Regions from separate parts of the Janthinobacterium sp. GW821-FHT03A03 genome, predicted to be linked through region 1. Evidence: predicted binding sites of a transcription regulator. Region 1 holds the regulator's gene; each other region holds the start of a gene.
The links. Region 1 encodes LexA, which represses DNA repair genes until DNA is damaged. Its sites were predicted from a motif close to ACTGTATNNNNATACAGT; they were not measured.

Region 1 (10,590 bases):
CGGCGGGGCCGCCCGTGCCGCGGTACTGCACCGTGGTGGTCAAGGCTTCGCCGACGGGAATCGCCATCGCGCCGCGCGGCGCAAACAGCACGACGTGTTCCAGGCCGCCATTCGCCAGTTCGCGTGCCGACAGGCTGTCGGCCGTGCCCGTGAAACGGGGGGCGATGGCGCGCGCCTGCAGGTAGACGGCGGCCGTGGCCAGCGACAGCGAAGGGTAATAGCCATCGCCGATACGCTGCAACAGGGTCGAGGAACGCACCACGCCATCGGCGTCGGTCAGCGCCGTGAAGATGCCGGCGCCGCGCGCGGCCGCCTGCAGGGGCGCGATATTGGCTTCGTAGCCGCGCGCCACGTAGGCCGTGAGCGTGCGCCCGTTCAAATCGGCGACGGTGAAGGCGGGCTTGGGCAGCACGCCCTTCCTTTGCTGCGCCGAGACGCTGTAGCCGAGCACCACGGGCTGGCCGCGCATGGCATCGGCCAGCAGGCCGTCGTAGTCCATGGCCGGACGCAGTTTTTCCAGCTGCGCCGGCAAGCCGGGCACGCCGGCCAGTTCGCCGCGCGCCAGCCTTTCCAGCACGGCGTAGCCGGAGCTGGTGTCAGGCTCGGGAAAGGAAATATCAAAGCCCAGCGCTGCCACGCGGTAATGGCCGGTGAGCTGGCGCACCAGGCGCGCCTGGACGTCGCGGCCCCAGGGAAAGCGCCCTATCCGCGCCAGGCTTTGTTCATCGATATCGACGATGACGATGCGGCCGTCGAGCTGCGGCTTTTCCGCGCGCATGCGCCAGTCGCCCAGCATGGCGTCCAGACGCGCGATGTTTTCGTTGCCTGCCAGACAGGCGATGGCGGCGCCCAGGATCAGGAGCACGCCCAGCAGCCAGCGCGCGCCATGCCTGCGCAAGGCCGGCGACAGCTTCAAGGGGTGTAGCCCGGGATGGACGCCTCGTCGACGGCATCGATCTGGCTCGGATGCAGGTGCTTTTCAGCAAAGGTCAGATACACCTTGCTGCGGATGAAGACGTCGAACAGCTCCGGGTCGATATGCCCGTTCAGGCTGAAATTGCCGAGGATGCGCAGGGATTCGGACAGCGGCTTGCCTTTTTTATACGGCCGGTCGCGCGCCGTCAGCGCCTCGAAAATGTCGGCGATGGCCATCAGCCGCGCCGGCACCGACATCTGCTCCCTGGTCAGCCCCCGCGGATAGCCCTTGCCGTCCATGCGCTCGTGGTGACCGCCCGCATACTCGGGCACCTTGCTCAGGTGCTTGGGCCATGGCAGCGCCTCGAGCATGCGGATCGACACGCTGATATGGTTGTTGACGATGGCCCGTTCGGCCGCCGTCAGGGTGCCGGCGCGGATGGTCAGGTTTTCCGTCTCGTCGGCGTCGAGGAAATCGCTCAGTTCGCCGTCGGCCGCGCGCCAGCGGCGCCGCGCGATCTGCCGCACTCTTTCCTGGTCGGCCGGCGCCATGCTTTCACCGCCCACATTGACGCGGCGGATGAACTCGCGCTCTTCGCGCAGCGCGGCCTGTTCCTGCGCCAGCGCCTGCATGATGGCGTCCTTCTGCTGCGGCTGCGCCGCCTGCTGGCGCAGGGCGGCGATCTCGGCGTCGCGCAGCAGCACTTCGTAGCGCGTGTCGATCAGGGCGATGCGATCAAAAATGGTTTCCAGCTTGGTGGCCTTGTCGACCACGTGCACGGGCGTGGTGATCTTGCCGCAATCGTGCAGCAGGCCTGCCAGCCACAGCTGCTTGCGCTCGTTCTCGCTGAGGCGAAACTGGGCCAATGGCCCCGTATCGACAGCATGGGCGGCGTCGGCCAGCAGCATCGTCAGTTCGGGCACGAACTGGCAATGGCGGCCCGTGTACGGCGACTTTTCATCGATGCCGATATTGATCAGGGTGACGAGCGACTCGAGCAGCTCTTCGAGCTGCGAAATGAGCAGCTGGTTCGTCAGCGCCACGCCAGCCTGCGCCGCCAGGGCTTCGATGAAACGCTGGTCGGTCGGCGAAAAGGCGCGCACCTGGCCCGTCTCGCCATCCTTGGCATTGATCAGTTGCAGCACGCCGATCAAGTCTCCCTCGTGGTCGCTCATGGGCACCGTCAGGATCGATTGCGTATGGTAGCCATGATGGCGGTCGAATTCGCGCATGCCGGAAAAATTGAAGGCCTCGTCGCGGTAGACGTCGGCGACATTCACGCAGCGGCGCAGGTTGGCGGCATACGCGGCCACCGATGCCAGGTTGGCCTGGCCGGCGGCGTCGAACAGGGGCACGCCGGGCAAGCCGATGTCCGCCCCTTGCATGATGCCCAGGCTGTCGTTGACGCTGATGTGGAAATCGAGCTGGCGGCCGTCCGCGGCGGGCCGGTACAGCGTGGCGCCGTCGGCGCCGCTCATGTTTTTTGCCAGCATAACGATGCGCTGCAACAACGGTCCGAGATCGCGCCCCTGGCCTCCCTGTCCATGGCCGAGCGCGACACTGAGCTCGGTCAATTGCTCCAGTCTGTGGGCGATTTTCTCAGGGTGCAGCTGAGGCATGTTGGCAGCGATCAGGTAATGGGCAAGCAAAAAAAGGGGAAGTCGGCAAGCGCCAGTGTAACGGCCGTCCCGCGCACTGTACATTACTTAGTCACAACAGAATGAAATAACTTGCCGTGTTGCAACACTCACAAATGTTGCCGCCAATCTCATTAATTAGAATAGAATCAACAATAATTACACTGTAACAAGGTACTGAATGAAATTCACGTTCAGGGGCGTACGCGGCTCTATCCCCTCCCCCGGTCCGCGCACGGCCCGCTATGGCGGCAACACCACGTGCATCGAAGTGCGCACCGACGACGACAGCCTGATCATTCTCGATGCGGGCAGCGGCATCTTTTCACTGGCGCAGCAGCTGCCGGCGGGCCAGCCCGTCGATGCGCACGTCTTCATCACGCACAGCCACTGGGACCACATCCATGGCTTGCCCATGTTCTCGCCCCTGTTCGTGGCCGGCAACCGCATGCGCCTGCATGGCGCCATGGACGCCATCAGCGGGCGCGGCATCGAGCATGTAATGGCGGTGCAGCTGCAAAACAGCTACTTTCCCGTCAGCGAAGCGGCCATGGCGGCCCGCATCGAGTACCGCACCCTGGCGCCCGGCGACACCGTCGAAGTGGGGAGCGCGCGCGTGCGCGGCGCGGAAATGAACCATCCGGTCGTCAACCTGGGCTATCGCATCGACTGCGCCGGCGCCTCGCTGTTTTTCAGCGGCGACCATGAACCGTTCTACAACCTGCATCCGCCCGGCCATGCCGAACACGCGGCCTGCGCGGCGCGCAACGCGCAGCGCCAGGCCGGCATCGATGCGCTGGTCGCCGGCGTCGATGCGCTGATCATGGACTGCTCCTACACGCGCGAGGAATACCCGGGCAAGCAGGGCTGGGGCCACGGCACCTTCGACGCGGCCTTCGACCTGGCCCTGCGCTGCGGCGCGCGGCGCCTGTACTGCACCCACCACGAACCGACGCGCAGCGACGCGCAACTGGAAGCCGTGTTCGCCGACGTGATGGGCCGCTATGCGAGCCGGCTGGGCAGCCTGCAGGTCTTCCTCGCCAGCGAGGGGCTGACGGTGGAACTGGCCGGCGCATAAAAAAAGGGAACCTTTTGGTTCCCTTTTTTATACATGCGCCCAGTTGACCCAAGGCCATCTGAAAACCGTAGCGAGCAAGCCCGATATCGGACTGAGTAGCGGAGCTGTACTTTAGTACAGTGAGCAACGGATATTCGATAGTGGGCTGCGCAGTAGGTTTGCAGAGGTGCCTTACATGATGTGGTGGCCAATCCACCAGGCGACTGCCGCGACAAACGCGGAAGCGGGAATCGTGAAGATCCAGGCCCAGACGATATTGCCAGCCACGCCCCAGCGCACGGCCGACATTTTTTGCGACGAGCCGACGCCGACGATGGCACCCGTGATCGTATGCGTGGTCGACACGGGAATGCCCAGCGCCGTCGAGACGAACAGGGTGATCGCGCCGCCCGTTTCGGCGCAGAAGCCGCCGACCGGTTTCAACTTGGTGATCTTCTGGCCCATGGTCTTGACGATGCGCCAGCCGCCGAACAGGGTGCCGAAGCTGATCGCCGTGTAGCACGAGATGATGACCCACATCGGCGGCATCTGGTCGTTCGCGCTGGAATAACCTGCGGCGATCAGCAGCATCCAGATAATGCCGATGGTTTTTTGCGCATCGTTGCCGCCGTGGCCCAGGCTGTAGGCGGCGGCCGATGCCAGTTGCAGGCGGCGGAACCACTTGTCGACCTTGCGCGGCGTCGAGCGGACGAATATCCACGACACGAGCAGCATCATGATGGAGCCGAACACAAAACCCAGCACGGGCGCGATGACGATGAAGGCCACGGTTTTCCACAGGCCGGCCGCGACCAGCGCGCCCGTGCCCGACTTGGCGACGGCGGCGCCCACCAGGCCGCCGATCAGCGCGTGCGAGGACGACGATGGAATGCCGTAGTACCAGGTAAACAAATTCCAGAAGATGGCGCCCATCAGCGCGCCGAAGATCACGTACTGGTCGATCACGGCCGGGTCGATGGTGCCCTTGCCCACCGTGGCGGCCACGGTCAGCTGGTGGAACACGAAGATGGCGACGAAGTTGAACGTGGCGGCCATGGCAACCGCGGTCTGCGGTTTCAATACGCCCGTCGAGACCACCGTGGCGATCGCGTTGGCGGCATCGTGGAAGCCGTTCATGAAGTCAAACAGCAGCGCGAGGACGATCAACAGGCCTAGCACGTAGATGCTGATTTGTATGGTCATTGTAGTTTCTTTTCTGATTCTGGTTCAGGACAGGCCCAACGCTTACGCGTTTTCGACGATGATGCCTTCGATAATATTGGACACGTCTTCGCAACGGTCGGTCACGGTTTCCAGAATTTCGTAGATCGCTTTGAGCTTGATCAGGTTGCGCACGTCCGGTTCGTCGCGGAACAGCTTGGACATCGCGGCGCGCATCACATGGTCGGCGTCCGATTCCAGGCGGTCGATCTCTTCGCAGATGGCGACGATCTTGCGCGAATTATCCATGTTGTGCAGCATGGCGACGGCGTCGCGCACTTTCTCGGTGCAGGCCAGCACCAGTTCAGCCAGGCGCTTGGCTTCCGGCGTGACGGCTTTCAGGTCGTACAGCGAGACGGTTTGCGCGGCGTCTTCCAGCAGGTCGAGGATGTCGTCCTGGCGCGTGATCAGCTGATGGATGTCATCGCGGTCGATCGGCGTGATGAAGGTCTTGTGCAGCATTTCCACGGTGGCGTAGGTGACTTTGTCCGCCTGTTTCTCGATGCTTTCGATCGCATGCACGCGGTTTTCCAGGTCGTCGAAATTGGTCATCAGGCCGAGCATCTCTTTTGCGCCTTTGACGCACAGTTCCGCGTGCTGGTTAAACAATTCAAAAAACTTGCCCTCAGTGGGCATCAAGCGTCCAAACATGTCATTCTCCGTTAAGCATTGAGTCGTGTTATTTACTACAGAAAGCCGCCCCGTATGAGGGGGCGGCCGATGGAATTGCCAGTGCTGCTGAGTCTTAGTCGCCTTGGTAAAGCGCCAGGCCACCACTGTAATTGCCAAATTTGGTGTACTGCCCCATGAAGGTGAGGCGGATGCTGCCGATTGGACCGTTACGCTGTTTACCGATGATGATTTCGGCCGTTCCCTTGTCCGGCGAGTCGGGGTTATACACCTCGTCGCGGTAAATGAACAGGATCACGTCGGCATCCTGCTCGATAGCGCCCGATTCGCGCAAGTCGGACATCACGGGACGTTTGTTCGGGCGTTGCTCCAGCGAGCGGTTCAGCTGGGACAGCGCGATCACGGGACAGCCGAGTTCCTTCGCCAGGCCCTTCAAGCCCCGCGAAATCTCGGAAATTTCCGTGGCGCGGTTGTCGCCCGGGGTATTGGCCGACATCAGCTGCAAATAGTCGACGATGATCAGGCCAAGCTTGCCGCATTGACGCGACAGACGGCGCGAGCGGGCGCGCAATTCGATGGAATTGAGCGCCGGCGTTTCATCGATGTACAACTGCGCGTCGTTCATCTTCTGGATTGCATTCGTCAGGCGCGGCCAGTCTTCGTCGTTCAGGCGGCCCGTGCGCAGGCGGTGCTGGTCCAGCTGGCCGACGGAGCCGAGCATACGCATGGCCAGCTGGGCGCCGCCCATCTCCATCGAGAACACGGCCACGGGCAAGCCGCTGTCGATGGCCACGTTTTCGCCGATGTTGACGGAAAACGCCGTCTTGCCCATCGACGGACGTCCCGCCACGATCACCAGGTCGCCCGGCTGCAGACCCGAGGTCATGCGGTCGAGGTCGATGAAACCGGTGGGCACGCCCGTGATTTCACTCTGGTTGTCGCGGCTGTACAGTTCGTCGATGCGCTCGACCACTTGCGTCAGCAGGGGCTGGATGGCGGTCCAGCCCTGGGCGCCGCGCGCGCCTTCTTCGGCGATGGCGAAAATCTTCGATTCGGCCTCGTCAAGCATCTGCTTGACTTCCTTGCCTTGCGGGCTGAAGGCCGTGCCGGAGATATCGTCGGCGACGGTGATGAGCTTGCGCAGCACGCCGCGGTCGCGCACGATTTCGGCATAGCGCCGGATGTTCGCAGCCGATGGCGTATTTTGCGCCATGGCGTTCAGGTAAGCGAGTCCGCCCACATCCTCGGCCTTGCCGAGCTGGGTCAGGGTTTCAAAAACAGTAATGACATCGGCTGGCTTGGAAGCGTTAACCATCTTGACGATTTGCTCGAAGATGATGCGATGGTCATAGCGATAGAAATCCTCCGCATGCATGAAGTCGGCAATGCGGTCATAGGCGGCATTGTCGCGCAGCAGACCACCGATGACGGATTGTTCTGCTTCGATCGAATGCGGCGGAATACGGAGGGAATCCAGTTGCGGATCAGAGGGGGCGTTCATGGCGCGAATTATACCCGCTTCGGCGTGCCGGCAAAAATAAAGGGCTGAAAATGAGCGAAAAAAAGGCCACAAAAAAGCCGGGCGAACCCGGCTTTTCATAGTGCGGCAGCGCTTGCGGGCCAGGCCCGCAGACGATTACGCGTTCGCGTCTGGAACGACAGCGATCACCACTTCCACGACCACGTCGGTGTGCAGAGCAACCGAAACGTTGTGCTCGCCAACGATCTTCAGCGGGCCGGTAGGCATGCGGATTTGTGCTTTTTCAACAGCAAAACCTTGCTTGGTCAGCGCTTCAGCGATGTCGAAGTTGGTGACGGAACCGAACAGACGGCCATCGACGCCAGCTTTTTGAGCAACTTGAACGGTCAGGCCGCTCAGTTTTTCGCCCTGGGCTTGCGATGCGGCCAGTTTGGCGGCAGCAGCTTTTTCCAGTTCGGCGCGCTTGACTTCGAATTCAGCCACAGCGGTTGCCGTGGCACGACGTGCCAGGCGTTGCGGGATCAGGAAGTTACGTGCGTAACCGTCCTTGACTTTGACGACTTCGCCGAGGTTACCGACGTTTACAACTTTTTCTAACAGAATGATTTGCATAGTTCTTCTCCAGGAATATCTGACCGATTAAGCGTGGTGCAGATCGGTGTATGGCAGCAGCGCGAGGAAGCGAGCGCGCTTGATTGCGGTGTCGACTTGGCGCTGGTAGTGCGCTTTGGTACCGGTCAGGCGTGCTGGCATGATCTTGCCGTTTTCCTGGACGAAGTCTTTCAGCGTGTCGACGTCTTTGTAGTCGACTTGCTCAACGTGAGCTGCCGTGAAGCGGCAGAACTTCTTACGTTTGAACAATGGGTTTTGCTGTTTGCGTTTTTCTTTAAGCTTGAGCTTATTTTTGTCGAACTTTTTACCGAATGCCATGTCAGGCTCCTGTATCTAAAATGCGCTAGTCGGGAATGACTGCACTAAAATCAATGATGTGAAACACCAAACTCTTGCTGTTGCGGCTCTTTCTGGCCAGGAAACCCGTGAACTGATAGACCCCGCCCAAGCTTGCCTGGCTGAACCGGCCTGAAATTTCGCCAGCGGCAAGCGCGGCAACATCAAACTCGGTCAAACGGGCAATTCCTGCTTCCATCTGCTGCGAACTGTGTTGCAATACTGCATTCACAATCGGCAGCCCTGCCGGGGTATAGCGCAATATTTCGCGCTCGGCAATGATGGCGGTAACTTGTAGCTGGTTCAGCGCACGATCCTGGTCAGAAATTAAGCGGCTGCGGCTGGAGCGGCTGCTGGTGCTTCGGTGCGGTGGCTTTTGGCCGCGTCTTCGCGTTGTACCGATTTCATCATCGGCGAAGGAGCTGTTTCAGCTTTCTTCATTTTAACGGTCAGGTGACGCAACACGGCATCATTGAATTTGAATGCTGTTTCCAACTCGACCAGGGTCTCGTTGTCGCATTCGATGTTCAGGCAGATGTAGTGTGCTTTAGGCAGCTTTTGGATCGAGTAAGCCATTTGACGGCGGCCCCAATCTTCCACGCGGTGAACCGAACCGCCGCGGGTGGTTACGCTGGCTTTGTAGCGTTCGATCATCGCGGGCACTTGCTCGCTTTGGTCCGGATGGACGATAAAGACTATTTCATAATGACGCATGCAAACTCCTTCAGGTCGGATTAATAATCGCCCACCCCGGCGTCAAGACGGGTGTGGGAAGGTCAGCCGAAGATTATAACCGCCTTTTGCGAACTATTCAATGATTGCTTGCGCCGCGCCCGCCAGCGACCGCCGTTCTTGCCCGAACAGCAGGTTTTCTTTCAAAATCGCTGAAAAAGGCCGAATTCCGCTTGCATAGTGGGCGATACTGTACAAAAATACAGACTGTTCATATAGACAGCATTTTAGTATGCACCCACCGCTCATGATCAAGCTGACAGCACGACAAGAACAAATCCTGAACCTGATCAAGGATGCGATTGAAAACACGGGCTTTCCGCCCACCCGTGCCGAAATCGCCAATGAACTGGGTTTCAAATCGGCCAACGCGGCCGAAGAGCATCTGCAGGCCCTGGCCCGCAAGGGCGCCATCGAGATCTCGCCGGGCACTTCGCGCGGCATCCGCCTGATCGGTGCGGCGGCCGAGGCGCTGCCGAAGGTAGCGCCGGCCCTGCTGATGTCGCTGCCCCTGATCGGCCGCGTGGCGGCCGGCTCCCCCATCCTGGCGCAGGAAAACCTGGAAGCGAGCTACAACGTCGACCCGGCCCTGTTTTCGGCCAAGCCGGACTTCCTGCTGAAAGTGCGTGGCTGGTCCATGCGCGACGCCGGCATCATGGATGGCGACTTATTGGCCGTCAAAAAGGTCGACAGCGCCAAGAACGGGCAGATCGTCGTTGCCCGCATCGGCGACGAAGTCACCGTCAAGCGCTACAAGAAGACGGGCTCCGTCATCGAACTGTTCCCGGAAAATCCCGACTTCAAGGTCATCACCGTATCGCCGGAAGACGAATTCGCCCTGGAAGGTTTAGCCGTAGGTTTGATGCGCAGCTGGCATTAAGTTGCACGCCGGGGTCAGACCCGCCGGGTCTGACCCCAGTTTTTAGTTGCCCCCGTCTCATGCCTGACACGCAAGTTTCAATGCCCGACAAAACCGTCGCGAGCGGAAGGGAAAGGTGGCCGAGAAGCGGAACCATACTCAGTACGGGGGCGCCGAGCCGGTGAGCATCGCAAGCCGCCTATACCGACGCGCAGCAGGTTTGGCTGGACATCATTCCTCAAGCGCGCTGCTGAAATCCTCGAGCAGATCCACCTCGTCCTCGATACCGACGGAAACGCGGATCAGCGACTCGGCGATGCCCATGCTGGCGCGCCGCTCGGCCCCCATCTCGTAGAAAATCGTGTGGGCGACGGGAATGACGAGGGTGCGCGTGTCACCGAGGTTACTGGCTGGAATGGCCAGATTCAGGCGATTCAGGAAATCGAAGCAATCGATGCCATCCTTCAACTCAAAACTGAACAACGAACCATAGCTGCGGAACAGGTCCGTCGCCAGCGCGTGCTGCGGGTGCGACGGCAAGCCCGGATAGTGCACGGCAGCGACGCGCGGGTCCGCCTGCAGCATCGTCGCCAGCGCCAGGGCGTTCGAGCAGGTGCGATCCAGGCGCAAGGCCATGGTTTCCGCGCCGACGGCGAGATGGTGCGCCGCTTCCGGGCCCAGCGAGGCGCCGAAATCGCGCAAGGCCTTGGCGCGGATCTGCGCGATGCCCCACTGGGCCGGCGCCGCCTTCTTGTAATTCTCGAAAATGTTCGGATACTGTGTCCAGTCGAACACACCCGTGTCCGTCAAGCTGCCGCCGAGCGCATTGCCGTGGCCGCCGATGGATTTCGTCAAGGCGTTGACCACCAGGCCCGCGCCCACGGCTTTCGGGCGGAACAGGTAGGGCGTCGTCATGGTGTTGTCGACGATGTACAAAATGCCCTTCTCGCGGCACAGGTCACCGATTTTTTTCAGGTCAGCGATTTGTGTGCGCGGATTGGCAATAGTTTCCACGAAAACAATCCGCGTGGCCGGCGTGATGGCGGCCGCCACATTCGCCACATCGGTGGCGTCGACGAAGGACACGGCCATGCCCTGTCCCGTTACCGT
Region 2 (10,590 bases), 770 kb from region 1:
CGGCGTCCGGCCGCTTCGCCTTTGCCCATCAGCATATTGAAGCGGGCGGCGGAGGCCATGTGGTCGATTTCGCCCAGGGTCACGGGCAGCAGGCGGCGCGTGTCCGGATTCATCGTCGTTTCCCACAACTGTTCGGCATTCATCTCGCCCAGGCCCTTGAAGCGCGAGATGGACCAGGCGCCCTGTTTCACGCCTTCCTTGCGCAGCTTGTCTTCGATGGCGACCAGTTCGCCGTCGTCGAGCGCGTAGATTTTCTGGATCGGTTTTTTGCCGCGCGCGGGCGCATCGACGCGGTACAGAGGCGGGCGGGCAATGCAGATGTGCCCTTTATTGATCAGCGCCGGGAAATGCTTGAAGAACAGGGTCAGCAGCAGTACCTGGATGTGCGAGCCGTCCACGTCCGCGTCCGAGAGGATGCAGATCTTGCCGTAGCGCAGGCCGGACAGGTCGGGCGAGTCGCCGATGCTGTGCGGATCGACGCCGATGGCCACGGCGATATCGTGGATCTCGTTATTGGCGAACAGGCGGTCGCGGTCTGTTTCCCACGAGTTTAATACCTTGCCGCGCAGCGGCAGGATGGCCTGGAATTCCTTGTCGCGCCCCATCTTGGCCGAACCGCCCGCCGAGTCGCCCTCGACGAGGAACAGTTCATTGCGCGCGATGTCCGATGATTCGCAGTCGGTCAGCTTGCCCGGCAACACGGCGACGCCCGAGGATTTTTTCTTTTCCACTTTTTGCAGCGAGCGCTGGCGCGATTGCGCCTGCTTGATGACCAGTTCGGCCAGCTTCTTGCCGTAGTCGACGTGCTGGTTCAGCCACAGCTCCAGCGGCGGCTTGGTGAAGGTCGAGACTAGGCGCACGGCGTCGCGCGAGTTCAGGCGTTCCTTGATCTGGCCCTGGAATTGCGGATCCAGCACTTTTGCCGACAGCACGAACGATGCGCGCGCGAACACGTCTTCCGGCAGCAGTTTCACGCCCTTGGGCAGCAGCGAGTGCATTTCGACGAAGTTTTTCACGGCGCCGAACAGGCCGTCGCGCAAACCCGATTCGTGTGTGCCGCCGTTCGAGGTGGGAATCAGGTTGACGTACGATTCGCGCACGATGGCGCCTTCTTCCGTCCACGCCACTACCCAGGCCGCGCCTTCGCCTTCGGCAAAGCCTTCCGAGTCCGGGCCCGCGTATTGCGCGCCTTCGAACAGGGGAATCAGGGTTTCGCCATTCGATACCTGCGCCAGCGTTTCGGTCAGGTAGCCGCGCAAGCCTTCCGCGTATTGCCAGGTCTGCGTATCGCCGGTCTTCGCGTTGGTCAGGGTGACGGTCACGCCGGGCAGCAGCACGGCTTTCGAGCGCAGCAGGCGCTGCAGCTCCGTTTGCGAGATATTCGGCGAATCAAAGTATTTTGCATCGGGCCAGGCGGTGACGCGCGTGCCGGATTTTTTTCCGTCGCGCGGGGCGGGACGGGAACTCAGGGGCTCGATCACGTCGCCGTTGGCAAACACCATGTGATGCAGGCCGTTGCCGTCGCTTTCCTTGCGCCAGACGGTGATTTCCAGGCGCGAGGACAGCGCATTGGTGACGGACACGCCGACGCCGTGCAGACCCCCTGAAAACGCGTAGGCGCCGCCCGAACCTTTATCGAATTTGCCGCCCGCGTGCAGCCTTGTAAACACGATTTCCACCGTCGGCACGCCTTCTTCCGGGTGCAGGCCGACGGGAATGCCGCGGCCATTGTCTTCGACGGTGATGCTGCCATCCGTGTTTTGCGTCACGGCGATATGCGTGCAATGACCTCCCAGCGCCTCGTCGGAGGCATTGTCGATCACTTCCTGAATGATGTGCAGCGGATTTTCAGTGCGGGTGTACATCCCCGGGCGCTGCTTGACGGGTTCCAGTCCTTTCAGGACACGGATGGATGATTCGCTGTAGTCGGATGCTGGTTTTTTAGTGGCCATACGTGTTCAAGCTAAGTAAAGACAGTGGTTGGAACGCCAGGCCTGGGCACTGCGGGGCGCAATGACAACGGCGGCGATAACTGTATGAATATACAGTATATCCCGTCCAGCGTCACTGGGGGAGGGCAGTGCGGCAGGCATGGCGTCCTTGTGCGGACGCTCGCGCATTCTATCTTGTCCTGCGAGCAATAGCGCTACTCCAAGGCAACAACAGTGCGCTGCGCGCGTGGTTTTGCGTCAATTGTGAAGGATTTTATGCGGTAAAGCCGCCGTTTTTACATCTTGTTTACAGCCCCTTCCCCAGTCTTTACGAATTTTTTAGACCCTTTTGGCTAATCTGCTCACTATCAAAACAAACCTGAATGAGGGTGGGAATGGATCTCGTGTATCTGGGCTTGATTGCCGTGTTTTTCGTCGTGGCGGCCGGCTTTGCCGCGGCCTGCGACAAACTGGGGAGCGTCAAATGAATGCCTTTTATGTGCTGGGCGCCGTCGTGTCGGCCGGTTTGCTCGTGTATTTGCTGGTGGCGCTGCTGAAGGCGGAGGAGCTGTGATGACGACGCAATCGATATTGTTACTGGTGGCCTTCCTGGCCGTGCTGCTGGCCGCCGGCTATCCGCTGGGCCTGTACATGGCCAGGGTGGCTGGCGACGGCCCCGTGCGCGGCCTGGGCTGGCTGCAAAAGCTGGAAAACCTGCTGTACCGCTGGTCCGGCCTGCCCGCCGACAAGGCCATGGGCTGGAAAAGCTATGCCATCGCCCTGATCGTCTTCAATACCGTGGGCGCCGTCTTCGTCTACGGCCTGCAGCGCCTGCAGGGCTTCCTGCCACTCAATCCGCAGGGTCTCGGCGCCGTCAGCCCCGATTCCTCGTTCAACACCACCGTCAGCTTCGTCGCCAATACCAACTGGCAGGGCTACGGCGGCGAACAGACCATGAGCTACCTGACACAGATGCTGGGCATGGCGTGCCAGAACTTCTTTTCGGCGGCCACCGGCATCGCCGTGATTTTCGCGCTGTTGCGCGGTTTCGCCTCGCGCTCGGGCAAATCGATCGGCAATTTCTGGGTCGACCTGGTGCGCTCGACCCTGTACATCCTGTTGCCGCTGTCGCTGGCGCTGTCCGTCGTCTTCATGGGCGAAGGCATGATCCAGAATTTTTCCGCCTACAAGGAAGTGACCCTGCTCGATCACGTGGCGTATGCAACGCCGAAAGTGACGGCTGACGGCCAGCCGGTGCTGGACGCGGCCGGCAAACCCGTGATGGAAGCGCAAGTGGCGGCAACGCAGACGATCGCCATGGGGCCCGTTGCGTCGCAGGAGTCGATCAAACTGCTGGGTACCAACGGCGGCGGCTTCTTCAATGCCAATTCCTCGCACCCGTACGAAAACCCGACCGTGCTGTCGAACTTCCTGCAGATGCTGGCCATTTTCATCATTCCCGCCGGCCTGTGCTTCACGTTCGGCCGCATGGTGGGCGACCTGCGCCAGGGCTGGGCCGTGCTGGCCGCGATGACCTTGATTTTTGTCGTCATGACGGCTGGCGTGATGAGCGCCGAGCAACAGGCCAATCCCGCCCTGCAAGCCTTGGGTGTAGACCAGCAGGCCAGCAGCCTGCAATCGGGCGGCAATATGGAAGGCAAGGAAACGCGCTTCGGCATCAGCTCCTCGACCCTGTTCGCGGCAGTGACGACGGCCGCATCGTGCGGCGCCGTCAATTCCATGCACGACTCCTACATGCCACTGGGCGGCATGGTGCCGCTGCTGCTGATGCAGTTCGGCGAAGTGATTTTCGGCGGCGTGGGCACGGGCCTGTACGGCATGCTGATGTTCGCCATCCTGGCCGTCTTCATCGCCGGCCTGATGATAGGCCGCACGCCTGAATACCTGGGCAAGAAAATCCAGGCCTATGAAATGAAGATGGTGTCGCTGGCCATCCTGGTCACGCCAGCGCTCGTATTGACGGGCACGGCGATTGCCGTGATGGTCGAACCGGGCAAGATCGGCGTGGCCAATCCGGGCGCGCACGGTTTCTCGGAGATCCTGTACGCCTTCACCTCGGCGGCCAACAACAACGGCAGTGCCTTTGCCGGCCTGTCCGCCAATACGCCGTTTTATAACGTGATGCTGGCGATCGCCATGTGGTTCGGCCGCTTCGGCGTGATCGTGCCAGTGCTGGCGGTGGCCGGTTCGCTGGCGGCCAAGCAGCGCCTGTCTGCCAATGCCGGCACCATGCCCACGCACGGACCCATGTTTATCGGCCTGCTGATCGGCGTTGTCGTGCTGGTTGGTGTATTGAATTACGTTCCCGCGCTGGCCCTGGGCCCGATCGTCGAACACCTGCAACTTTTCATAAAATAAGAGGCTACCATGTCACGCACAAGCCTGACCTTGTTCGACTCCGCATTGATCGGCCCCGCCGTCGTCGATGCATTCAAAAAACTCGACCCGCGCACACAGTGGCGCAGCCCAGTGATGTTCGTCGTCTACGTGGGCAGCATTATCACGACCCTGCTGGCCATCCAGGCCCTGAACGGTCAGGGTGAAGCGCCGTTCGGCTTCATCGTTGCCGTCGCCGTGTGGCTGTGGTTTACCGTGCTCTTCGCGAATTTCGCCGAAGCGCTGGCTGAAGGCCGCAGCAAGGCGCAGGCAGCATCCCTGCGCGCCCTGAAGCAGACGGTGATGGCAAAGAAAATGCAAACGCCGAAATACGGCACTTCCTGGCTGCCCACGCCGGCGACCGACCTGCGCAAGGGCATGACCGTGCTGGTCGAGGCAGGCGACGTGATTCCAGCTGACGGCGAAGTGACGGCCGGCGTGGCCTCCGTCGACGAGAGCGCCATCACGGGGGAGTCGGCGCCCGTCATCCGCGAGTCGGGCGGCGATTTTTCCGCCGTCACCGGCGGCACCCGCGTGCTGTCGGACTGGCTGCTGGTGCGCGTGTCCGTCAATCCGGGCGAAGCCTTCATTGACCGCATGATCGCCATGGTCGAAGGCGCCAAGCGCCAGAAGACGCCAAATGAAATCGCCCTGACGATTCTGCTGGTGGCTCTGTCGATCGTCTTCCTGATCGTCACCGTGACCCTGCTGCCGTACTCGCTGTTTTCCGTGGCGGCGGCCGGCACCGGCGCACCCGTCAGCATCACGGTATTGATCGCGCTGCTCGTGTGCCTGATCCCGACCACCATCGGCGGTTTGCTGTCCGCCATCGGCGTGGCCGGCATGAGCCGCATGATGCAGGCCAATGTGATCGCCACCTCGGGCCGCGCCGTGGAAGCGGCGGGCGACGTGGACGTGCTGTTGCTCGACAAGACGGGCACCATCACCCTGGGCAACCGCCAGGCATCGAATTTCGTGCCGGCGCCCGGCGTGACGGAGCAGCAGCTGGCCGACGCGGCGCAACTGGCCTCGCTGGCCGATGAAACGCCGGAAGGGCGCAGCATCGTCGTGCTGGCCAAGCAGAAGTTCAATATCCGCGAACGCGAGATGGCCAGCCTGCACGCCACGTTTGTCCCGTTCACGGCGCAGACGCGCATGAGCGGCGTGGATATCCCGGCCGGCGAGCATGTGCGCCAGCTGCGCAAGGGAGCGGCCGACTCGATGAAAAAGTATGTGGAAGCGCTGGGGCAGCCGTATCCCGATGAAGTGGCGCGCGCCGTTGACGATATCGCCCGCCGCGGCAGCACGCCGCTGGTGGTGGTCGACGATGGCCGCATCATGGGCGCCGTGGAACTGAAGGATATCGTCAAGGGCGGCATCAAGGAGCGCTTCGCGGAGCTGCGCCGCATGGGTATCAAGACGGTCATGATCACGGGTGACAACAAGCTGACGGCGGCGGCCATCGCCGCCGAGGCGGGCGTGGACGATTTCCTGGCCGAAGCGACGCCGGAAGACAAACTGAAACTTATCCGCAGCTATCAGTCCGAAGGCCGTCTGGTGGCCATGACGGGCGACGGTACCAATGATGCGCCTGCGCTGGCGCAGGCCGACGTGGCCGTTGCCATGAACTCCGGCACGCAGGCGGCGAAGGAAGCGGGCAATATGGTCGACCTGGACTCGAACCCGACCAAGTTGCTGGAAATCGTAGAAATCGGCAAACAGATGCTGATGACGCGCGGTTCGCTGACGACGTTCTCGATTTCGAACGACATCGCCAAGTACTTCGCCATCATCCCGGCCGCCTTCGTGGGCACGTATCCGCAATTGAAGGCGCTCGACGTCATGCACCTGGCCAGCCCTGCCTCGGCCATCATGTCGGCCGTGATCTTCAATGCACTGATCATCGTCGTGCTCATTCCGCTGGCGTTGAAGGGCGTGCAATACCGGGCCATCGGCGCGGCCAGCCTGTTGCGCCGCAACCTGCTGATCTACGGCCTGGGCGGCATCATCCTGCCTTTCATCGGTATCAAGCTGATCGACATGCTGCTGTCCGCACTCAATTTAGTCTAAAGGAACCACCATGAGCACTATCGTACGTCCCGCCCTGGTCCTGTTTGCCGCATTGACCGTGATCTGCGGCGTCGTCTATCCGTTTGCCACGGCCGGCATCGGGCAGCTGGCCTTCAACGATGAAGTCAACGGCAGCATCGTCGAACGTGGTGGCAAGCCCATCGGCTCGACCCTGATCGGCCAGTCGTTCACCTCGCCCAAGTACTTCTGGGGCCGTCCATCGGCCACCGCGCCGATGGCCAATAACGGCGCCGGTTCGGGCGGCTCGAACCAGGGGCCGACCAATCCGGCCCTGGTGGACGCCGTCAAGGCGCGCATCGCCGCGCTGAAGGAAGTCGACCCCGGCAACACGCGCGCCATCCCCGTCGACCTGGTGACGGCGTCGAGCAGCGGCCTGGATCCGGAAATCAGCCTGGCGGCCGCCCTGTACCAGGCGCCACGCGTGGCCCGCGTCCGCGCCGTGCCACTGGCGCAGGTGGAGAACGCGATCGCCAAGGTGCAGAAAACAGCGTATATCGGCTTTTTCGGCGAACCGCGCGTGAATGTGCTGGAACTGAATCTGGCGCTCGATGCGGCCGCGAAGTAAGATGATAGCGGGGTCAGTCGATGCGTGATCGGAGCGCGTCTCATCGGGGCGCGCTCCCCCGCCGGGTCTGACCCTAGATTTTGCTTTCAAGTTGGTTTAATTTAAAAAGATGCCCCATGCTCCCCAACGACAGCCAACGCCCAGACCCTGATGCCCTGCTGGCACAAGTGCAGGCGCAGGAAAAGAAAGCCGCGCGCGGCCGGCTGCGCATTTATTTTGGCGCTTCGGCCGGCGTCGGCAAGACCTACGCGATGCTGGCTGCCGCCCGCAAATTGCTGGCCGATGGCCAGGATTTGCTGGTGGGTGTGGTGGAGACGCATGGGCGCCAGGATACGGTCGCTCTGCTGGATGGTTTGCCGCTGTTGCCGCTCAAAGCCGTCGAGTACCGCGGCAAGACCCTGTTCGAGTTCGACCTGGACGCGGCGCTGTCGCGCGCTCCGTCGCTGATACTGATGGATGAACTGGCCCACTCGAACGTGGCCGGTTCGCGTCATCCGAAGCGCTGGCAGGATGTCGAGGAATTGCTGGCGGCCGGCATCGACGTGCTATCGACTGTGAATGTGCAGCACCTGGAAAGCCTCAATGATGTGGTGGGCGGGATCACGGGCGTGCGCGTGGCCGAAACCCTGCCCGACACGGTGTTCGACCGCGCCGACGAAGTGGTGCTGGTCGATATCCCGGCCGATGAACTGCTGCGCCGCCTGAAGCAGGGAAAGGTTTATCAGCCGCAGCAGGCGGAGCGGGCGTCGCAGCATTTTTTCCGCAAGGGGAATCTGATCGCCCTGCGCGAACTGGCCTTGCGCCGCACGGCAGACCGCGTGCAGGACGACGTGCAGGCCTACCGCGTCGAGAAATCCATCAATCCCGTCTGGAAGACGGGCGCTGCGCTGCTGGCCTGCGTGGGGCCGCGCGCGGGCGGTGAACATGTAATCCGCAGCACGGCACGTCTGGCCAGCCAGCTGAACGCCGAATGGCACGCGCTGTACGTGGAAACGCCACGCCTGCAACGGCTGCCGGCGCGCCAGCGCGAACGCATCCTCAAGACGTTGAAACTGGCGCAGGACCTGGGGGCGCGCACGGCCATCGTGCCATCGGGCGACATCGCCGGCGCCGTGGTCGATTATGCGCGCAATGCGAATATCTCGAAAGTCATCGTCGGAAGGGGGCAAGGCAGCGTCGTGGCGCGCCTGTGGAATGCGCCGCCGGCCGTGCGCATGGCCAGCCTGGCGCCGGATATCGACCTGATCGAAGTGGGCTTGCCGCCGGCTGACGTGGCTGTCCGGCGCACGGCGGGCGACGAGGCGCCCGCACCGCGACGCCCCTCGCGCCACTGGCGCTACCTGTCGGCCGCCGGCGCCAGCCTGGCCACTGCCCTGGCCTCAGTGCCACTGCAGCCCTACCTGGACCTGGCCAATATCGCCATGCTGTCGCTGCTGACGGTGGTGCTGGTGGCCGTGCGCCTGGGGCGCGGGCCGGCGGCGCTGGCCAGCCTGGTGGGCGTGGCCTGCTTTGATTTCATCTTCGTGCCGCCGCGCTTCTCGTTTGCCGTGGGCGACTTCCAGTACGTGATCACCTTTGGCGTGATGCTGGCCGTGGGCCTGATCACCGGGCACCTGACTGCGGGCCTGCGCTTCCAGGCACGCGTGGCCTCGCACCGTGAGGCGCGTGCCCGCGCCCTGTATGAATTTTCGCGTGAATTGTCTGGCGTGCTGCAGACGGAGCAGATTTTCGATATCACGAAAAGCGCCATCGAACGGGCTTTCCGCGCCCGCGCCACTTTGCTCCTGCCTGACGATGAAGGCCGCTTGCAGGAGTCTCAAGGCACGGCCATGGGAGGCGAGCAGCTGGACATGGGCATTGCGCAGTGGGCTTTCGACCAAGCCCAGGCGGCCGGCACGGGCACCGACACCCTGCCCGGGTCGAGCATTTTCTACCTGCCGCTGATCGCGCCCATGCGCACGCGGGGCTTGCTGGCGCTGCTGCCGCTGGAGGCGCCAACCCACGGGCGCTGGCTGCTGGTGCCGGAGCAGCGCCAGCATCTCGACACCTTTGCCGCGCTGGCGGCCATCGCCCTCGAACGCGTGCACTACATCGACGTGGCGCAGGGCGCACTGGTGCAGATGGAATCGGAGCGGCTGCGCAATTCGCTGCTGGCGGCCCTGTCGCACGACTTGCGCACGCCATTGACGTCGCTGGTGGGTCTGGCAGAATCGCTGGCCCTGTCCCGGCCTGCGCTGTCGCCCGCGCAGCTGGACATGGCGCGTTCGCTGCAGTCCGAAACAGTGCGCATGAGCGCCCTGGTGGCGAACCTGCTGGACATGGCGCGCATCGAGAGTGGCCAGGTGCGCCTGAACCTGCAGTGGCAGGCGCTGGAGGAGGTAGTGGGCAGCGCGCTGCGCGCCAGCGGCCCGCAGTTGCAGGCCCATCGGGTGCAGACGCAACTGGCGCCAGACTTGCCGCTGGTGCGTTACGACGCCGTGCTGATCGAGCGCGTGCTGTGCAACCTGCTGGAAAACGCGGCCAAGTACACGCCGCCTGGCAGCACCATCACTGTCGCGGCCGGGGTGCACGGCCAGTTCCTCCAGGTGAGGGTGCTCGATGATGGGCCGGGCCTGCCGCCTGGCCGTGAAGAAGCCATCTTTGAAAAATTCACGCGCGGCGAGCGCGAATCGAACAAGCCCGGCGTCGGGTTGGGGCTGGCCATTTGCCGCGCCATCGTTGAAGCGCACGGCGGCACCATTCATGCGCAGCCGCAAGCGCCAGGACAGGGCGCTGCCATCGTCTTCAGTCTGCCCTTGGGTACGCCGCCGGCGTTGCCTGACGCGGAGTTGGACGACGCCAACGTATTTGAAACAGGAAAACCATCATGAACGAACCTTCCGCCACGGCCTTGCTGGTCGAGGATGAACCGCAAATTCGCCGCTTCGTGCGCTCCGCGCTGGAGGACGAAGGCTGGCAGATCTTCGAGTCCGCTACCATGCAGCGGGGCTTGATCGATGCCGGCACGCGCCGGCCGGACCTGATCGTGCTGGACCTGGGCCTGCCCGACGGAGACGGCATCGACTTCATTGCCGATATCCGAAAATGGTCGGCGGTGCCCATCATCGTGCTCTCTGCGCGGGTTGACGAGCAGGACAAGATTCGCGCGCTCGATGCGGGCGCCGACGATTACCTGACCAAGCCGTTCGGTGTGGGCGAGCTGCTGGCGCGCGTGCGCGCCACCTTGCGCCGCCAGCGCCAGCCCGCCGCCAGCGACGACGGCGTGGTGCAGTTCGGCGACGTGCGGGTCGACCTGAAGGACCGGCTGGTGACGCGCAACAAGCAGCTGGTGCACATGACGCCGACGGAATTTCGTTTGCTGTCGGTCCTCGTGAAGAACGCGGGCAGGGTGGTCACCAATCCGCAGCTGCTGCGCGAAGTATGGGGGCCGTCGAACAGCGAAAACGGCCACTACCTGCGCATCTACATGGGCCATCTGCGCCAGAAGCTGGAAGCCGATCCGGCCCAGCCGCAGTACCTGCTGACGGAAACGGCCGTCGGCTACCGGCTGCTGCTGCCGCTCTAACACCTGATATCCCCTGTTGGAAAACAGGCGCCGCGCGCGCC
Region 3 (10,590 bases), 1.0 Mb from region 1:
CACCTGGTGCTGGGCACGCGCGCGCCCATGCATTGCACGGCGAGCGGAAAACTGTTCCTGGCGCACATGACCTTGCTGGAGCGGCGCGCATTGCTGGCCATGCTGACCCTGCAGGCGCGCACGCCGAAAAGCATCACGGACCCCGTGCTGCTCGAGCGCGAGATCGTGCGCATCGCCCGGCTGGGCATCGGTATCGATGACGAGGAATTCGTGCACGGCATGGTGGCAGTGGCCGTGCCCATCTGCGCGGCCGACGGGCGCATCGTGGCGGCCGTGGCCTGCCACGCGCCCGTGGCGCGCAAGTCCGTGGAGCAATTGATGCAACATGTGCCGCAGCTCAAGGAAGCGGCCGTGAAACTACGGCCGCTGCTGCTGGCAGAAACGGTTCACAACACCTAACAAAACCGTAGCGAGCGGATGTGAGTCGTGACCGAGACGCGCAGCTGTGCTGGGCACGGGGCCGCCGAGGCAGTGAGCATCGCAGGCCGCGACGCGCGACACGCAGTAGGTTTGGTCAGGTGGTTAAGGCTTCAAGACCTTCGCCACCTTCGCCGCCCGCAAGCGGAACGCATCGGGCATGCCCGAGCCCAGCAGCGGGCGCAGATACAGCCGGAAAGCATCGGTGACGTCCGTGCCGCTGGCGCTGATGAACTCGTCTTCCATGGTGCGCGTCCTGCCCGCCACGTCCGTCAGGGGCAGCAGTTCGTAGTCGACGGAATAAAAGCCCGTGCGCTTGATGGCGACGGAACCGTCGCGCTCGCCCCACATGGCGAACTGCACCGCTTTTTCGCCCACTTCGCGGGCTTCGCGCTGGTCGACATCAGAGACGCAGCCGATGAAGGAGCGCTGCAGATAGCCGAAGGTATCGCCGCGCACGCGCTTGATGCCGAGCTTGGCTTTGATTTCATCGCACAGCAGGTCGGCCAGCGCGCCCGTGCCCGACAATTGCACGTTGCCGTGCGCATCGCGCTCGACTTCGTTGCCCACCTGCCTGGCCAGCAGGCTGGCGATCGGCTCGCCGGACGCATCGTGGATGCCTTCCGAGACGGCGATCACGCAGCGTCCGTACTTGGCATAGGTGGCCTTCACGTCGGCGAGGAATTGATCGAGCGCAAAGACGCGCTCGGGCAGGTAGATCAGGTGCGGGCCGTCGTCCGGGAACTTCTTGCCCAGCGCCGAGGCGGCCGTCAGAAAGCCCGCGTGACGGCCCATCACCACGCCCACGTAGACGCCGGGCAAGGCCGCGTTGTCGAGGTTGGCGCCGGCGAAGGCCTGCGCGACGAAACGCGCGGCCGAGGGAAAGCCGGGCGTGTGGTCGCTGCCCACCAGGTCGTTGTCGATGGTCTTCGGGATGTGGATGCAGCGCAGCGGATAGCCGGCCTTGTGCGCTTCCTCGCTGACGATGCGCACCGTGTCGGACGAGTCGTTGCCGCCGATGTAAAAGAAATGCTCGATTTCGTGCGCGCGCAATACTTCGAAGATTTGCTGGCAATAGGCAATATCCGGCTTGTCGCGCGTGGAACCGAGGGCCGAGGACGGCGTGGCGGCCACCAGTTCCAGGTTATGGCTGGTTTCCTGCGTCAGATCAACAAACTCTTCATTGATGATGCCGCGCACGCCGTGCAGCGCGCCATACACGCGCGTGACGTGCTGAAAACGCCGCGATTCGAGCACCACGCCCACCAGCGACTGGTTGATGACGGCGGTGGGGCCGCCTCCCTGGGCGACAAGAATTTTTCCAGACGGCATGAGATTTCCTCGGAAGTGGCACGGCCCTCCAGCCTACTCCTTTTTGGCCGGGGCGTTGTCTTTTCCCATATGCATCAACAGCGCCGGCGTGCCAAGTTATTGACGGTGGCTGCCTGGCCCGATATTGCGGTCCAAGAATGTCTCCACGCGTTGCCAGAAATCGTAGCGGGTGGCCGGCAAGGCCCAGCCGTGGCCTTCCGTGGCGTATTCGACCCATTCCACCTGCGCGTTGGTCTTGCGCACGGCATCGTAGAACTGGCGGCCATGGGGCAGCGGCACGCGCTGGTCGGCGCTGCCATAGGCCAGCAGCAAGGGTTGCGTGATGCGCGCCGCCTGCTGCAGCGGCGAGGTGGCCCGGAACTGGGCCGCATCCTTGACGGGGTCGCCGATCAGCACGGGCATGCCGTATCGGCGGTAGTGTTCGGACACGTCCGAGTAGCCGCCCCAGCTGCCATTGCGCAGCAGCTCGATGTCGGTGACGCCGGCCCAGTCGATGCCGCAGCGGAACAGGTCCGGATCGTTGATCAGCCCCATCAACGCGGCATAGCCGCCGTAGCTGGCGCCGGCGATGCAGATGCGTTGCGGGTCGGCGAGGCCTGCGGCAATCGCCCAGCGCGCGCCATCGGCGATGTCGTCCTGCATTTTCAACCCCCATTGCTTCCAGCCTGCCTGGAAGTGATGCTGGCCATAGCCCGTGCTGCCGCGGTATTCCGGTTCCAGCACGACATAGCCGCGCGAGGCCAGGAATTGGCTCTCGGCATTCCAGTTCCAGCTGCCGCGCATCCAGGGACCGCCATGCACGAGCACCACCATGGGACGTTTTTTTGCCCCGCCATTGGGGATGGTCAGCCAGGCGGGAATGTCGAGGCCATCGCGGGCCTTGTAATGACGCAAGTCCTTGTTCGCCATTTGCGACGGCAAGATGGCGGGACGTGCGCTGCCCAGCACGCTCAAGCTGCCCGTCTCGCTGTTGAACAGACGATAAGTGATCGGCATGGTGTCGGAAACGCTGCGTACCAGGATGAAGGGCGTGGCCGAACGCCAGCCGGTGGACAGGCTGTTGACGCTCGTGGGCAACAAGGCATTCACCTGCTTTTGCATGGCCTGCATTTTTTCATCGAACCACTGCGTGGTTTGCGCATCGGTTTCATAGCGCAGACCCAGCAGGCGGCCGCTGCCGCCCAGCATTTCCACCTGCACGTCGAAGTCGGGCGAGGCGGCCAGGGGCGCGTCATCGAAACGGTTTTTTTCCAGGTCGTAGCGGTACAGGGCCAGCTTGTCGCCGCCATGGCGGGCATGCACGTACAGCGCGCCATCCGGCGCGAAGAAGGCGGGCGTGAACGCATCCTTGCCACCGCTGTAGGCGTCGAAGCGGGCCAGCGTGCGCCACGGCGCTTCGGCGCTGTCGCGGTAATGGATTTCTTCCTGGGCGCCGTTGCGTACCTGTGCGACGCGCAGCTGGCCCTGCTTGTCGAACAGCCAGTTGCGCGTGCCGGGCGGCTGCGCGATGGTTTTGACGATGCCGGTACTCGTATTGAGGCGCAGCAACGCCAAGTCATTGACTTCGCCAGGGCGCGTAAATTCGGGTTGGGTGACAAACACGTCGTCCGATTGCTGGTCGCCAATACTTTCAAGCAGGAACGTATTCCATGGCAGCAACAAGATGGCACGCTTGTTTTGCCGTACATCGGTGCGCGTGACCAGTTGCCGGTAATTGCTGCCGTCGGCGTTGACGGCGTACAAACCGGGGCCGTAGCGCAGCGCGCCCTGCGCCAGTTGCCGGTCCGCCAGGTCGAAGACCAGGCGCTGATCATTTACCCAGCGAAAGTCATTCACGTCGGCATCGCTGAAAAACGCCACCACCTTGACCTGCATGCTCGCCAGGTCCAGCACGGCCAGACGCACGCGTTGCCCGCCAGGCGCCACGCGCACGGCCAGGCGGCGGCCGTCGGGAGAAAGGATGGCGCCGCTGAAGGAACTATTCTCGAAAAAACTTTCGATGGGAATCCGTGTGCCCGCTGCGGCCGCTGGCGCGGCATCGGTCGCCCATGCGGCTGGCGCCGCGGTCAACATGCTCAATGATGCGAGTAGTACAACTGCCCAATGTCTGCTAAACATGTTTCCCTTGTGGAAATTATCTTAATGCAACATATTATCATTAAAGTAATATCGGTCAACGTGTCTCGCAGTGGCGCGGGAGACTGAACGAGCGTTTGCCGGAGGTTATGCGCCCCTCACTCCGGCGCGCGGATATGGTCGACCAGTCCCGTGCTGCGCCGTCCCGGCGCCGGCGTCAGCCAGCTGGCCAGCACGGCGGCGGCCAAGCCGGCCGGCACGCCGAAGATGCCGGCGGAAATCGGTGCAATATGAAACCATTGTCCGCTCGCATTGCCTCCCAGCATGGTGCTCGTGTGCAGCATGTAGTACAGGCAGACGCCAAAGCCCGTGAACATGCCGGCCAGCGCGCCCTGGTAATTGGCGCGTTTCCAGAATACGCCCAGCACCAGGGGCGGGAAGAGGGTCGAGGCGGCCAGCGAAAAGGCCACGCCCACGAGCGAGAGGATGTCGGCCGGCTTTTGCGAGGCGGCATATGCGGCGATGAAGGCCACGGCCAGCAGCAGCAATTTTGAAATCGTCACGCGCTTCTGCGTCGAGGCCGTGGGATCGACCACCTTGTAATAAATGTCGTGCGACAGGGCGTTGGAGATGGCCAGCAGCAAGCCGTCCGCCGTCGACAGGGCGGCGGCCAGGCCGCCGGCCGCCACCAGGCCGGAAATCACGTAGGGCAGGCCGGCGATCTCGGGCGTGGCCAGCACCAGCACGTCGGCGTCGATGGAAATTTCCGCCAGTTGCACGATGCCGTCGCGGTTCACGTCGACGATGCTGATCAGGGGGCTGAGCTTGTCCACATTGGCCCAGTACGACACCCACGTGGGCAGGTTCGCGTATTGCGTGCCCACCAGCGCAGAATAAATATCGTACTTGACCAGTACGGCCAGTGCGGGAATGGTGAGGTAGATCAACAGGATGAAAAACAGGGTCCAGAACACGGAGACGCGCGTGTCATGCACCGAGGGCGTGGTGTACGATCGCATCAGGATGTGGGGCAGGGCGGCCGTGCCCAGCATCATGCAAAACACGAGGGCGAGGAAGTTGTTGCGCTTGATGTCGGATTGCGCGCGGTCGGCCGCGGGGAAGGGCAGTGCATGCGGCGTGATCGGTTCGGCGCGCTTCTGGTTGTGCGCCTGCGCGGCTTGCCACAGCATGTGCGCTTCATCGGGACTTTTCGGATAGGCGATCAGGGTGCGTTCCGCATTGCGGATGTCGAACAGCGAGGCATTGCGCTGGCGCAAGCCATCGAGCTGGCGCTGGGCGGCCAGGTGGCCTTGCTCCCAGGACGCGGGCAAGGCGTCGATTCGCGCCTGATAGCTTTGCGCGCGCTGGCGGAAGATAGTGCGCACTTCGTTTTCTTTCGGGTCCGCTTCCAGCACGTGTTCGCGTGCGCTCAGCTGCGGCAGCACCTTGCCATAGGCGATTTGCGGCACGGGATTGTCCGCATGCTTGACGGACAGCCACATGGCGGGAATCAGGAAGGCGACGAGGATGATGATGTATTGCGCCACCTGCGTCCACGTGATGGCGCGCATGCCGCCAAGAAAGGAGCACACGAGGATGCTGGCCAGGCCCAGGAAGATGCCGACGGAAAAATCCACGCCCGTGAAGCGCGAGGCGATCAGGCCGACGGCGTAGATTTGCGCCACCACGTAGGTGAACGAGACGATGATGGTGGCGGCCACGGCCACCACGCGCACGCTGGCGCCGCGGCCGTCCGCGCCGCTGCCGTAGCGGGCGGCGAGGAAATCGGGAATCGTGTACTGGCCGAAGCGGCGCAGGTAGGGCGCGATCAATAGCGCCACCAGGCAATAGCCGCCCGTCCAGCCCATGATGAAGGCCAGGCCGTCGAAGCCGTTCAGGTACAGGCCGCCCGCCAGGCTGATGAAGCTGGCCGCCGAGATCCAGTCGGCGGCCGTGGCCATGCCGTTGAACATGGCCGGCACGCGCCGCCCCGCCACGTAGTATTCGGTGACGTTCGAGGTGCGGCTGATGACGCCGATGGTGGCGTACAGGCTGATGGTGGCGAACATGAACAGGTAGCCGATCCAGGCGCGCGGCATGCCTTCCTGTTCCAGCACCGTCAGGGCCAGCAGGAAGGCGGCGAAACCGCCGGCAAACAGCAGGTAGTAGCGGCACAGGCGCGCAAAGAACGTGCGCTGGCCGCTCATGCTTGCTCCTCGGCATGAAAAGCCCGGTCCAGGCGCCGCATGCGCCACGCATACACGGCGATGATGGCCAGGTACACCAGCGAGGCGCCCTGGGCCGCCATGTAGAAGGGCAGGGGCCAGCCGAACAGGTTCAGGTGCAGCAGCTCGCGCGCGTAAAACACGGTCAGAAAGCCCGTCAGCAGCCAGATGGTCAGGAGGATGGCCGTCAGGCGCCGCGTTTTTTTCCAGTGTGCATCGCGGCGCTGCTGCAGTTCGGGGCTGGGCGCTTGCGACGGCCGCGAAGGCGCGGCAGGAGGGCTGGGCTTATCCATACGTGATGTCATCCTCTTCGGGCGGGTCCGGCAGGAGCAGGGCGACGCTCAGGCGCAGCAAGGTGCCCGGCAGCTTCGGCGAGTGCGCGCGCGGATTGTGAAAAATGTCGACTTCAGCGCCGTGCTGCTGGGCAATTTCGCGCACGATGGCCAGGCCCAGTCCGCTGCCGTCGACATTGCTGCCCAGAATGCGGTAAAAGCGCTCGAATACGTGGGCCCGCTCGGCCGGCGCAATGCCGGGGCCCGTGTCCTCGACTTCCAGGATGGCCAGCTCCAGGGTGCTGCGCACGCGCACGGTCACGCTGCCACCGGCCGGCGTGTAGCGCAGGGCGTTGTCGATCAGGTTGCTCAGCAGTTCGCGCAGCATGATGGCGTTGCCGGAAATCATGATCGAATACGCGGGCTGCTCGAAGCCCAGGTCGATATGTTGCGCAAACGACGCTTGCACCCAGTCCTGCACCACGCCGCGCGCCAGCTCGCTCAGTTCGATCGGTTCGAATGCCGTGCCCGCCTGCGGCTGGTTTTCCGCGCGCGCCAGGGCCAGCAGCTGGTTCACCAGCCGCGTGGCCGCTTCGGAACTCTTGGCCAGCTGCAGCAGCGAACGGTGGATTTCGTCGTGGTCGGTCTGGCGCAAGGCCAGCTCGGACTGCATGCGCATGCCGGCCAGCGGCGTTTTCATCTGGTGCGCCGCATCGGCGATGAAGCGCTTCTGCATGTCGATCGACAACGACAGCCGCGCCAGCATTTCGTTGAGCGAACCGACCAGCGGCGTGATTTCCTCGGGCACCTGGCCCGACTCGATGGGGGAGAGGTCGTCGGGCGGCCGCGCGCGTATGCGTTCCTGCAATTGCGCCAGCGGCGACAGGCCGCGCGCCAGGGCAAACCAGACCAGGGCCAGGATCACGGGCAGGATGATGAACTGCGGCAAAATCACGCCCTTGATGATTTCATTGGCCAGTTGCGCGCGCTTTTCCAGCGTCTCGGCCACCTGCACCAGCGCGCGGCGCGGCTCGTCGTCGGTGCTGGACGGCATGTCGAGATAGGTGAACGCCACGCGCACGGGCGTGCCGTGGATGGTGTCGTTGCGGAACAGCACCGTGCCGCTGCGGTATTTGTCGGGGTCCTGCGGCGGCGGCAGGTCGCGGTCGCCGTCGAGGTATTCGCCACGCCCCCCCACCACCAGGTAATACAGGGTGTCGACGTCGTCGCCGCGCAGGAAATCGCGGCCCTGCTTGCCGCCAGTGTTTTCCGGCAGGCGGCGCAGCACTTGGCCGTCGGCCTGTTTTACCTGCTGCGTCAGCACGGTGACGCTGTCTTCCAGCGCATGGTCGAAGGGCTGGTTGGCGATGCTCTTGGCCACCAGATAGGTGATGGCGATGCTCATCGGCCACAGCAGCAGCAGGGGCGCCAGCATCCAGTCGAGGATTTCGCCGAACAGCGAATGCTCGATGGTGTCATCCTGCTCCGTGGTGGGCGGCTCGAACCAGTCGTCTTCCGCCGCCTCGTCCGCGGGCGCCTCGCGCGCCTTCACTTGCTGGCGGGCGTGTTGGCGGGATTGCCCGCGTTGCCAGCCTCAGCCGCTTCGGCGTGCAGGCGCGCCTCCGAGAATTTTTCCAGGCAGTAACCGAGGCCCCGCACGGTGGCGATGCGCACGCCGCCCACTTCGATTTTCTTGCGCAGGCGGTGGACATACACTTCGATGGCGTTGTTCGACACTTCCTCGCCCCATTCGCACAGATGGTCGACCAGTTGCTCCTTGGATACGAGGCGGCCCGTGCGACCGAGCAGGATTTCCAGCAAGCCCAGTTCGCGCGCCGACAGGTCGAGCATCTGGTCGTTGATGTAGGCGCTGCGGCCCACCTGGTCATAGCTGAGCGGCCCGTGCTTGATGATGGTGGCGCCGCCACCGGCGCCGCGGCGCGTCAGGGCGCGCACTCTTGCCTCCAGTTCCGACAGGGCGAACGGCTTGGCCATATAATCATCGGCGCCGAGGTCGAGGCCATTCACGCGTTGCTCGATGGAATCGGCGGCCGTCAGGATCAGTACGGGCAGCAGCGAGGCGCGCGCGCGCAGGCGGCGCAGCACTTCCAGCCCGGACATTTTCGGCAAGCCCAGGTCGAGGATCAGCAAGTCGAATTCCTGGGTGGACAGGGCCGTATCGGCTTCCTGCCCGTTTTTGACGCAGTCGATGGCATAGCCCGACTGGCGCAGCGAACGGGTCAGGCCATCGGCCAGTACGCTGTCATCTTCGGCAAGTAAAATACGCATGGTGAGACTTCCTCGGCTTGCGGCATAGAAGCTTGTATTGTGTTTCATTTTCCGCAAGGTGGCGAGTTTTTGTGAAAAACCAGGCTTGTATTGATCTGTTTCAAAACAAATCCACGTTCCGCTTGCATTGATCACTGTTTTTTTATACAGTACTGTCTGTGTAAAGAATTTAACCCACTGGCGCCATCGCAGGCTGCAGGATTCCAGTCAATCCGCAACTGTAGAACGGCTGAAAGAACATATGGACGATAAAAAAGCTGTAGTACCCGCATCGGAAAAAGCCAAGGCGCTCGCCGCCGCACTGGCGCAGATCGAGAAGCAGTTTGGCAAAGGTTCGGTCATGCGCATGGATGCCAGCGCACCGATCGAAGAAGTGCAAGTCGTGTCGACCGGTTCGCTCGGCCTCGATATCGCGCTGGGCGTGGGCGGCTTGCCGCGCGGCCGCGTGGTGGAGATCTACGGTCCGGAGTCGTCGGGTAAAACCACGCTGACCCTGCAAACCATTGCTGAAATGCAAAAACTGGGCGGCACCTGCGCCTTTATCGATGCCGAGCACGCGCTCGACGTCGGTTACGCGCAAAAGCTGGGCGTGAACCTGCATGAATTGCTGATCTCGCAACCGGACACGGGCGAGCAGGCACTGGAAATCTGCGACGCCCTCGTGCGTTCGGGCAGCGTCGACCTCGTCGTCATCGACTCCGTGGCCGCGCTGACGCCACGCGCCGAGATCGAAGGCGACATGGGCGACTCCCTGCCGGGCCTGCAAGCCCGTCTGATGTCGCAGGCGCTGCGCAAGCTGACCGGTTCCATCAACCGCACGAATACCCTGGTCATCTTCATCAACCAGATCCGCATGAAGATCGGCGTGATGTTCGGCAGCCCTGAAACGACCACGGGCGGCAATGCCCTGAAATTCTACGCTTCCGTGCGCCTGGACATCCGCCGCACCGGCTCGATCAAGTCCGGCGATGAAGTGATCGGCAACGAAACCAAGGTCAAGGTCGTCAAGAACAAGATCGCGCCGCCGTTCAAGGAAGCGCACTTCGACATCCTGTACGGCGCCGGCACCTCGCGCGAAGGCGAAATCCTGGACCTGGGCTCGGACGCCAAGATCGTGGAAAAATCCGGTTCGTGGTACAGCTACAACGGCGAACGCATCGGCCAGGGCAAGGACAACGCCCGCGCCTTCCTGCAAGAGCGTCCGGCGCTGGCCCGCGAGATCGAAAACAAGGTCCGCGCTTCGCTGGGCGTGCGCGAACTGCCGCCGCTGGCCGCTGACAAGCCGGAAAAAGCGGATAAAGCCGCCGACAAGGCTGCCAAGGCGGAAGCCAAGGCCGCCGAGTAAGCTGCCGTCAGCCACCATTCGCGCTTGCGGATGGCGGCTGGGCAAGGTGTGACCATGATCGCCGTCCCGCGCTGTTGCGCCGGGCGGCGATTGTGTTTGGGTGATGTGATCGTGGAATGAAAGACAAGGTGGGTGTATGGCCGCAGTACAACTAAGCCTGAAAGGCAGGGCGCTACGCTTTTTGTCGATGCGCGAACACAGCCGCATGGAATTGCGGCGCAAGCTGCAGCGGCATGCGCAGGAGGGCGACGATGTGGAAGCCTTGCTCGACAGCCTGGAAAAGGCCAACTGGCTGTCGCAGGAGCGCTTTTCCGAGTCGCTGATCCACCGCCGCGCAGCCCGCTTCGGCAACAGCCGCATCATGGCGGAACTGCAAAGCCACGGCATAGGCGGCGAAGCGCTGCAGGAACTCAAGGCGGGCCTGGCTGAAGGGGAAGTTGCGCGCGCCTGCGAGGTATGGCGCCGCAAGTTTGGCCAGGTGGCGCAGGATGCGGAGCAGCGCAACAAGCAGATGCGCTTCCTGATGCAGCGCGGCTTTTCCCAGCGCGCCGTGCAGGCGGCCCTGAAGGGGCTGGATCCCGAGGAAGAATAAGATATTCCGGGCATGTCGTTCCGGCCTGGCCGGCAAGGCGCG

Region 2: a site for LexA is predicted at 2,032-2,049, ahead of AC07VI_RS04135 (DNA topoisomerase IV subunit B). Genes of this name have one in related genera too.
Region 3: a site for LexA is predicted at 8,745-8,762, ahead of recA (recombinase RecA). Genes of this name have one in related genera too.

What each region holds. Positions count from the first base shown of each region.
Region 1 covers NZ_JBWKUZ010000001.1:122,480-133,069, forward strand. Annotated here, with positions in the region: gene AC07VI_RS00580 (CHASE2 domain-containing protein) at 1-916, opposite strand, end outside; gene AC07VI_RS00585 (GAF and HD-GYP domain-containing protein) at 913-2,535, opposite strand; gene AC07VI_RS00590 (MBL fold metallo-hydrolase) at 2,735-3,631, shown strand; gene AC07VI_RS00595 (inorganic phosphate transporter) at 3,803-4,813, opposite strand; gene AC07VI_RS00600 (DUF47 domain-containing protein) at 4,856-5,482, opposite strand; gene AC07VI_RS00605 (replicative DNA helicase) at 5,577-6,962, opposite strand; gene rplI (50S ribosomal protein L9) at 7,098-7,553, opposite strand; gene rpsR (30S ribosomal protein S18) at 7,581-7,871, opposite strand; gene priB (primosomal replication protein N) at 7,897-8,196, opposite strand; gene rpsF (30S ribosomal protein S6) at 8,217-8,603, opposite strand; gene lexA (transcriptional repressor LexA) at 8,869-9,501, shown strand; gene AC07VI_RS00635 (cystathionine gamma-synthase family protein) at 9,712-10,590, opposite strand, start outside.
Region 2 covers NZ_JBWKUZ010000001.1:897,335-907,924, reverse strand. Annotated here, with positions in the region: gene AC07VI_RS04135 (DNA topoisomerase IV subunit B) at 1-1,952, opposite strand, end outside; gene kdpF (K(+)-transporting ATPase subunit F) at 2,416-2,505, shown strand; gene kdpA (potassium-transporting ATPase subunit KdpA) at 2,505-4,310, shown strand; gene kdpB (potassium-transporting ATPase subunit KdpB) at 4,320-6,398, shown strand; gene kdpC (potassium-transporting ATPase subunit KdpC) at 6,409-6,984, shown strand; gene AC07VI_RS04110 (DUF4118 domain-containing protein) at 7,101-9,854, shown strand; gene kdpE (two-component system response regulator KdpE) at 9,851-10,549, shown strand.
Region 3 covers NZ_JBWKUZ010000001.1:1,153,957-1,164,546, reverse strand. Annotated here, with positions in the region: gene AC07VI_RS05320 (IclR family transcriptional regulator) at 1-399, shown strand, start outside; gene AC07VI_RS05315 (6-phosphofructokinase) at 523-1,749, opposite strand; gene AC07VI_RS05310 (alpha/beta hydrolase family protein) at 1,846-3,822, opposite strand; gene AC07VI_RS05305 (sodium:solute symporter family protein) at 3,984-6,032, opposite strand; gene AC07VI_RS05300 (DUF4212 domain-containing protein) at 6,029-6,343, opposite strand; gene AC07VI_RS05295 (sensor histidine kinase) at 6,336-7,874, opposite strand; gene AC07VI_RS05290 (response regulator) at 7,871-8,611, opposite strand; gene recA (recombinase RecA) at 8,853-9,956, shown strand; gene recX (recombination regulator RecX) at 10,093-10,548, shown strand.